Regions from separate parts of the Flavobacterium pallidum genome, predicted to be linked through region 2. Evidence: riboswitches for the same ligand, from Rfam matches in the RefSeq annotation. Region 2 holds a riboswitch; the other holds the start of a gene.

Region 1 (4,727 bases), 810 kb from region 2:
TATTTTCCGGATATCCGCTTTCAATCCCGGCGTTTTCTGCAATACTTCATATAGTCCGAATCCGACGCAGCCAAATCCGAATAATCCTATTTTTAATTTCTTTTGTGACATTTTTTTTATTTTTTTGGCAGACATTTCCCGTTATCGCCGCTATCTTTTTGCCTATCGCGTTTGTAAATTGGCATGAAATCTCCACGAAGGCAAAAAGGATATTGGCTCTACCGGGGCTGCGGTTTAGAGATTAAATTGAGTCTGTGGCAATCAGGACGTTTTCTTTCGCGACTATTAACGCCTGACGTAAATCGTCAATCAAATCCTCCGCATCTTCCAACCCGACCGACAATCTAATCAAACTATCCACCACCCCCGATGCATAACGCTTTTCCCTCGGGATCGATTTATGCGTCATCTCGCAGGGCAGGCAACACAGGCTTTTCACACCGCCCAGGCTTTCCGCCAATTTGAATAATTTCGTATTCGAAACAATGGCTGAAGCCAGTTCCTTATCATCGGTTTTCAGGTCGAAGGCAATCACGCCGCCGAAATATTTCTGCTGGCTTTTAGCAATCCCATGGTTATGGTGCGTTGGCAGGCCGGGATAATACACGTTGGCAATAAGGTCTTCGCTTTGCAGGTATTCCGCAATTTTCTGTGCATTTTCAGCATGTTGTTTGATACGCAATGACAGCGTTTCAATCCCACGGATCACCAGCCAGCTGTCAAAGGGGCCGAGTATTGCACCCGATGCATTCTGGATGAATTTGATTTTAGCACCGAGGTCGTCGTTCGCGGTAATCACCAATCCGGCAATCAGGTCGCTGTGTCCGGAAATGTATTTCGTAGCGCTGTGTACGACAATATCAGCCCCGAAATCAATCGGTTTCTGGGCAATCGGTGACGCAAAAGTATTGTCGACGCAAAATAAAATTTCATTGGCTTTGGCTATTGTCCCAATCGCCCTCAAATCTGAAATCTTCAATGTAGGATTCGTCGGCGATTCAATCCAGATGAGTTTTGTTTTTGCGGAAATGGCATCGGCTACATTTTGTGAATCCGTAGCGTCAACATATGTCACGCTGATCCCGAATTTCTCATAAACCTGCGTAAACAAACGGAACGCACCGCCATAAATATCATCGACAGCGATAATTTCGTCGCCGGCAGACAGTAACTTCACGACAGCATCAATCGCTGCGAGGCCGCTGGAGAATGCAAAGCCGTTCTTGCCGTTTTCAAGTTTTGCGGCAAGATCCTCAAGGACCTTCCTTGTCGGGTTGTTGCTCCGGGCATAATCGAAGCCCTTGTGTACGCCGGGCGCTTCCTGTACAAATGTTGAAGTCTGGTAAATCGGGACGGCAATCGATCCGGTGAGTTCATCTACAGGGATGTAGTTCAAAAGTTGGGTTTGCTCTTTCATCTTTCTGATGGTTTTAAAGATTGTTGTAAATATTTTTGTTGTTAAAAAATATTCCCAACCAGATATCGAAAACGCATAAAATAAAAAATGCGCTCCCGACAAGTCAGAAGCGCACATATATATTTCGAACTATAACGTACAGTTTGCTGGCTTATCTATCCCTTTTCAGGGTTGAATGTGGCACCTTATCTTTCGACAGGTTGCCAAGACGTCATAGGGTCAATTCCCTCGGTCTTTCTGGATAAGAATAATCTTTTAAAGAACTTGCCGCAAAGTTAGCGGATAAGTTTTGGAATATGCAAATTTATTTTTGGATTTTTTTAAAACTAATGTTTTTTCGTTTGATTTACTGCACGTTAGCAATTGGGATTCCTTCAGAATATAGTGCGGGTGACTGAAAAGCATTTTCCGCCATACAATTAAAAAGACAATATGCCTCGGGAATTATTTATTCAAACCTTGACTGCATATCACGGTTTCCCTACTTGATTTTGAATGCGTTTTTGCTAAATTATTTAATCGGAAATCGGTAAAATCCATATCATTTCTTTATGATCTTGCAGGTGTTTTTAGAATGTGAATTCAGGTTTTCGATAACCAATATGTACATTCCGCTTTCCAAAAACGAAAAATCCATTTTATTATCCGGGGTTTTCCTTTCATGAATCAATTTACCGTCTAAGGTAAATAATTGCAGTTGGTAATCCATATTATTTTCGCCATCCCAATGGATAGCATTCGTAAAAGGATTAGGGAAAATTTTTAAATGGTTACTATCGGCAGTTTCTGCTACTGAAAGCGTATTTGAGGAATTGATGTAAACCGATACCAGACCACTGACAAAATTTGGTTTACTGACAAATAAGTCTTTTTTCTTGTCCCCGTTGTAATCGAATAATAATAAATCTGCCCTGTCTTGAAAATAGGTATCGAACGAGTCTATTCCAAATTTTGTAAAATTTGTAAAATCTGTAGTTCTGTAATAAAAAATATCACTTGAGTAGGAATTTGGGTTATAATTCGTTGCATAGATTTCATATTTTCCATCTCCATCATTATCGTCGAACGCTATGTCATGGATATTGATGTTTTCGATAACAATTTTGTGAAAATTATTTTGGCCATCATTTCTATAAAATAAAAAAGGCCTTGTACTTTTATCATATATAAAAAAATCCAAATCGCCATCCTGATCGAAGTCCTTTATTTTAACCACTCCATCGCCATAATTGCCTGTCAGGCTTGCGATGTTTATGGCAGAGAAAACACCGTTCTGATTTTCAATTAAAATGACTTCATAATGGTATGCATTATTAGAATAATAATCACTTAGCATCAGGATATCACTGGTACCGTTATTATTTACATCACCAAAATCCAATGAGACCGTATCAACATCATGGGGATAATTAAAAGATATGGGTTGGATACTACCAAAGTCAATACCATTATTTTTTGCCCACATGAGTTCGTCGCCGGCGATATAAGGGTTTTTTTGAAAAAGCAAATCCCTGAACCCGTCGTTGTCAATATCTGCAAAATGCATTTTTGCCGTTAAGACAGGGATAGCAACATTTTGCACATATACAAAATGATCGTCTCCTAAATTTCTAAAAACTTTTGCGTACATGTCTGAAGAACTGTAATCAATAACATCGCCCACGCCGTCATTGTCAAAATCCATAATGTAATTCAAAGTATACATTGAGGCATTCGGGTTCACCATTACGCCTATTAAATTTTTTATGGCACCATATTCATTATTAACCATCGTTTTGAAATAACCCAATCCGTTCTGCTGCCCTATACAAACATCTTCCGCGCCATCACCATCCATATCAACTACCGTAAATCCATCTGTATTGATGGTTTGTTGTATACACTGGGTCTGGTCCGACAAATTATCGATGTCATAATTCACAAGGATCATGTTTTGTGAGTTGGAACTGGAGGAAAACACAAAATCAATAGCGCCATTATCATTAAGGTTGAGAAATTTATAATTGCCCAGCGTGAATACATTAATATCGAAGTCCGGCAATACCGCCTGAGGAGCGCTGAAAACCCCATTGCTGATATTGAATTTGTAGACGTCTGAATGATGCAATTGGGATTCTAAGGCAATGTAAACATCATAAACCCCGGCCGCTGTATTTTTGATAAATATGGCGCTGCCATTATTGGAAAATGTATAATATGAAATCCCTGGCGCAACAACCGAATCATTGATGACAATAACCTGATGTGTAGTGGGATCAAATCCGAAATATCTAGCCCTGATGGCGTCATTTTCCCAATATAAGACATCGTTATATCCATTTCCGTCGATGTCCAGTATTCCGTAATCTTCGAAGCTTGAAGTTATCTGAAGGGAGTCGGATACAACGAAGGTGCCATTGTTATTGATGTAAATTTTCAAACTATAGAAGTCGCGCACATATAAATCATAGTCACCGTCATTATCAATGTCATCGATTTTGTATATGTTCGTAGAGCCAAATCCCACTTCCATTAAATATTGTGCGGGTAAAAAACCACCATTCTGGTTGTTTAGCAGCACATAAGCGTCACCGTCATTATTTTTTACGATCAAATCAATAAAACCGTCGTTATTGTAGTCGAACTTAATCGGGGATATAGAATAGGAACCGGCAAAGCTCAGCAATGTTTGTTCCTCACTAAAGGTGTCATTGTGCAGATTATATAAAACTCCAATGGTGTCAAATGTATGATACGTAATCAGGTCGGGATAACCGTCGTTATTCATATCCAAAGACACAATAGGACTTACACCACTGGCTACAAGTGTTGGCAATTTTAAATTTAAATCCCCATTTTCATTTTTTTGCAGCAATACATTTCTTTCATTAAAGGTCCTGTATTTTATCAGGTCGATATCATTGTCGTTGTCAAAATCATCATAAATAATATCAACGCTTAATGAATCAACGTCATAAATGTTGACCCTTTCATCAAAATGTACCTGTCCGTAAATGGGACACATCACAAGCCATATAACAACTAAAAATATTTTTCTTTTCATAATAAGGATACTTAATAAACTATATTCCGCTGATCGATTTTGCTCTTAATTTTGTACGATAAACTGACTCGTTGAAATCCTCCCGGAATTGCCGGACACTTCGCATACGTAAGTCCCCGCCGATAAACTCCCGGTATCTAATTCTATCGTATTAAAGTGATTGTCCACCTCAAAAGTCTTTACAGGTTGTCCGGACATATTGTAAATGGTGACCTTGCCAATTTTCACATTTCCGGGCAACGTGTACGCAATGCTGATCTTATTGTT
Region 2 (4,727 bases):
TATGAAAAAACTATTACTATTATTTGGGATTGCCCTGACTGGTGCCGGTGCTTTTGCACAGGGTGCTTCGTGTGCGGCCGCCACTACAGTAACTTCGGGATCGACTTATGTTATGGCACCGATTGCTTCAGGTACGTATGTTAACGGATGTAATTCGGATACTGCACCTAATGGAAAGTGGTATAAATTTACCGCTCCTTCAGGAGGTATGATTAAGGTTGATGCGACCCTTGCTGTGAACCCTGGTGGAACTACCGGAGTGGATACTGCAGTTCACGTATTTTCAGGAACTTGTGGAACGCTGGCCTGCGTGGCTTTTAATGATGATTCTGCTGCGGCTGATTACAGGTCTTTGATTGCAGATTTAGTGGTTACTGCAGGAACGACTTATTATATCGAATGGGATAACAGATGGCAAGATAACGTAGGATTTTCATGGCAGTTTACTTTTACGCCTGTAAGTTGTTTTGCACCAACAGGATTCACTTATGTACCTCCTGCACCTACAACAACTTCGGTTGCTTTGGGATGGACGGCTCCTGCGCAGGGATTACCTGAAGGATATCAATTTGAATGGGGTCCAATCGGATTCACTCAGGGAACAGGTACTTTGATATCAACTACTGACACAAGCGTTGTCTTGTCTACTTTGAGCCCGAATTCAGTTTATGACTTTTACATCAGGACTGACTGTGGATTGGGTGACTACAGCATTTGGGAAGGGCCTATCTCTTTCTCAACTGAGTTTGACGTTGCTTCCGTACCTTACAACACAAGTTTTGAAGAGGCTAATTTTGGTTTCGTAGGCTGGACACAGGATGCTCCTACGGGCTATGCAGGTCAGGCATGGAGGGTTTATAATGCTGGTCCAAATACGCCATTGACTCAGGAAGGAGAGCGCTCTGCTTTGGTTTTTGCAGGTGCTGCAGCTGACGGAAATAATGATGTATGGTTGCTTTCAAGAGGACTTAACCTTGCTGCCAATTCACCGGTAACAGTTACTTATTATATAAGAAACTATTTGGCAACTGGAAGTACAGGTTCAACAACATATGAATTAAAAGCAGGTACAACACAGGATGTTGCAGGAATGACTATTCCAATCGCTGCTGAGACTGTAACAGACGTAGCTTTTGCACAGAAGACTTTTAACTTCACGCCAACTACAGCTGGAACTTATTTCTTAGGTTTCCACTCTACAAATGTTGTAAATGCAGGTACACAAGCTACTTTCCTTGACAACGTGACAGTTAGTCAGGTATTGGGTACTGAAGATGTTTTTGCATCGCAATTCGCAGTATATCCAAACCCTGCGACTAGCACTGTAAACATCAGCAACACTACTGATGCTTTGATTACCAATGTTAAAGTTACGGACTTGAAAGGACGCACAGTGAAAAACAACAACTTTGTGGCTTCTTCCAATATTCAAATCAATACCTCAGATTTGTCTTCAGGTGTTTACATGCTGAACATCACTTCTGATAAAGGTACTGCTGTAAAGAAAATCGTGAAAAAATAATTTTTTCCTTTCTTATAAACTAAGGCCCGCTATATAGCGGGCTTTTTTTTGGTTCGAACTAAAACGTTTTCGGAATATTTTGCCTGAAATGTTGCGGGAACAGTTTCTTATCACGTACTTTGCAGCGTTCATTACTTTATTGAAAGTTATCACGAAAGGCAGAGGGATTAGACCCGTTGAAGCCTTAGCAACCCTTTACCTATAAAGAAGGTGCTACATTCTACCGGTTTCCGGATAGATAACAACATAAATACTTTATTGTATTTTCTGCTTTCCTGATGACATTCATAAATATAAATTTATTGTATGTCAAGAATTCATGATATTATCCAAAAAAGAATCCTCGTGCTCGACGGCGCTATGGGCACCATGCTGCAACGTTACAATTTCTCTGAAGACGATTTCCGTGGGAGCCGTTTTAAAGATTTTGCATTTCCACTGAAAGGGAACAACGACCTTTTATCACTTACCCAGCCACAAGCTATTCGCGAGGTTCACAGACTTTATTTTGAAGCCGGGGCCGACATCGTTGAGACCAACACTTTTTCGTCAACTACAATTGGAATGGCCGATTATCACCTGGAGGATTTTGTTTACGAACTTAATTTCGAATCTGCTAAAATTGCGCGTGAAGTAGCCAATGAATTCACCGCTGCAAATCCTGATAAGCCTCGTTTTGTAGCAGGATCGATAGGGCCAACGAACAGGACTGCCAGCATGTCGCCTGACGTCAATGATCCGGGATTCCGTGCCATCACTTTCGACGAGCTCAGGGTGGCGTACAGACAGCAAACAGAAGCCTTATTAGACGGTGGCTGTGATCTTTTACTGGTCGAAACCATTTTCGATACGCTGAATGCCAAGGCTGCTTTATTCGCGATTGAAGAGGTCAAAGAAGAACGTCGATCTGACATCCCTGTAATGGTTTCCGGAACAATTACCGACGCTTCCGGAAGGACATTGTCCGGGCAGACCGTGGAAGCATTTCTAATTTCGATTGAACATCTACCTTTATTGAGTATAGGATTTAACTGTGCTTTGGGAGCAGATCAGCTCAAGCCTTATCTTAAAAGGTTGGCCAGGAATACCAGCCTGAATATTTCCGCGCATCCTAACGCCGGACTTCCAAATGCATTCGGGCAATATGATCAGACCCCGGAAGAAATGCAATTGCTTATCAGGGAATATCTGACCGATAATCTCATTAACATCATCGGTGGTTGCTGCGGGACAACGCCGGAGCATATCAAACTGATCGCCGAAGTCGCTGCACAATTTAAGCCAAGACCCATTTTAGAAAACGCCTGATGCCTCAAAACAAATATTTAAGATTATCCGGACTCGAGCCGCTGATTGTTACTCCTGAAACGAATTTTGTCAATATTGGTGAAAGGACCAATGTCACTGGCTCCAGGAAATTCCTGCGCCTCATAAAAGAGGAACGCTATGAAGAAGCACTTGAAATCGCCCGTACGCAGGTTGAAGGTGGCGCACAGATCATCGACATAAACATGGACGAAGGGATGCTTGACGGTGTTTATGCGATGACGGTTTTCCTGAACCTGATTGCGGCCGAGCCTGACATCGCCCGTGTCCCGGTGATGATTGACAGCTCAAAATGGGAAATTATTGAAGCCGGCCTCAAAGTGACCCAGGGGAAAAGTGTGGTAAACTCGATTTCGTTAAAAGAAGGGAAAGACAACTTTATCCGTCAGGCGAAATTGATTAAAAGATACGGCGCCGCAGTCATCGTAATGGCTTTTGACGAAAACGGCCAGGCCGATACTTACGAGCGCCGGATCGAAATCTGTAAAAGGTCTTATGATGTTTTGGTCAACGAAGTGGGTTTTGCTGCTGAAGACATCATTTTCGATCCGAATATTTTTCCAGTGGCCACGGGCATGGAAGAACACAAGCGGAATGCGCTTGATTTTTTCAACGCGACTAAATGGATCCGTGAAAACCTGCCACATGCCCATGTCAGCGGCGGTGTCAGCAACGTGTCTTTTTCCTTCCGGGGTAATGATAAAGTGCGTGAAGCGATGCACTCGGCTTTTCTGTATCATGCGATACAACATGGCATGACGATGGGAATCGTGAATCCGGAAATGCTGGAAGTGTATGATGAGATTCCAAAGGATTTGCTTGAACGCGTAGAGGATGTCTTGCTGAACCGCCGCGAAGATGCTACGGAAAGATTACTCGATTTCGCTGAAAATATTAAAGGAGACACCAAGAACACCGAAAAAGTAGTTCAGGAATGGCGTTCCGGTTCAGTCCAGGAAAGGATCACGCATGCTTTGGTAAAAGGCATTGATGAATTTATTGAAAAGGACGTTGAGGAGGCCCGTTTGTCAGCTGCCAAACCCATTGAAGTAATCGAAATCAACCTGATGACAGGAATGAATGTCGTCGGGGATTTGTTCGGGAGCGGAAAGATGTTTTTGCCGCAGGTGGTCAAATCGGCGCGGGTGATGAAAAAAGCGGTGGCATATCTGCTTCCGTTTATTGAAGCCAGTAAAAACAATGTAAAAAGCACCAACGCCAAAATCCTGATGGCCACTGTAAAAGGAGATGTCCATGATATCGGCAAGAATATCGTTTCAGTGGTTTTAGCCTGCAATAATTATGAAATCATTGACTTGGGTGTGATGGTGCCACCTGAAAAGATTATTGAAGCGGCTGTAAAAGAAAACGTCGATATTATCGGGCTTAGCGGTTTGATCACGCCTTCGCTCGATGAAATGGTGTACCTCGCCAGAGAACTCGAAAGCCGCAACATTAATATTCCTGTTATGATTGGCGGAGCCACGACTTCGCGTGCGCATACGGCGGTAAAAATCGCTCCGGAATACAGCCATACTGTAATCCATGTGAACGATGCTTCACGCGCGGTTACGGTCGCCGGAAATCTTATCAATGCTGCCGGGAAAGCGGAGTATGCCCAAACGTTACGAGCCGAATATGACGAACTCAGGGAAGGATACCTGAGCCGGGCACGCGATAAGCATTTCCTGAAAATTGAAGATGCCAGAAATAATAAGCTGAAACTGGATTGGGAAAACTTCGAGCCTGTCCTTCCAAAATTTCAAGGTGTAAAAACCATTGAAGTCGACCCGGAAATATTAATCCCATACATTGATTGGACACCGTTTTTCCGTACATGGGAATTGTTTGGGAAGTATCCGGCCATCCTGACCGATAA

The links. A riboswitch is a leader RNA that binds a small molecule or an ion and turns the genes downstream of it on or off. The one in region 2 is predicted to bind S-adenosylmethionine.
Region 1: it holds a riboswitch for S-adenosylmethionine, as region 2 does, so the genes downstream of both, HYN49_RS09540 (trans-sulfuration enzyme family protein) here and HYN49_RS06115 (homocysteine S-methyltransferase family protein) in region 2, are expected to answer to the same signal.

What each region holds. Positions count from the first base shown of each region.
Region 1 covers NZ_CP029187.1:2,332,856-2,337,582, forward strand. Annotated here, with positions in the region: gene HYN49_RS09535 (homoserine dehydrogenase) at 1-111, opposite strand, end outside; gene HYN49_RS09540 (trans-sulfuration enzyme family protein) at 242-1,417, opposite strand; SAM riboswitch class I at 1,566-1,665, opposite strand; gene HYN49_RS09545 (T9SS type A sorting domain-containing protein) at 1,959-4,421, opposite strand; gene HYN49_RS09550 (T9SS type A sorting domain-containing protein) at 4,506-4,727, opposite strand, start outside.
Region 2 covers NZ_CP029187.1:1,525,043-1,529,769, forward strand. Annotated here, with positions in the region: gene HYN49_RS06110 (T9SS type A sorting domain-containing protein) at 2-1,522, shown strand; SAM riboswitch class I at 1,666-1,767, shown strand; gene HYN49_RS06115 (homocysteine S-methyltransferase family protein) at 1,829-2,830, shown strand; gene metH (methionine synthase) at 2,830-4,727, shown strand, end outside.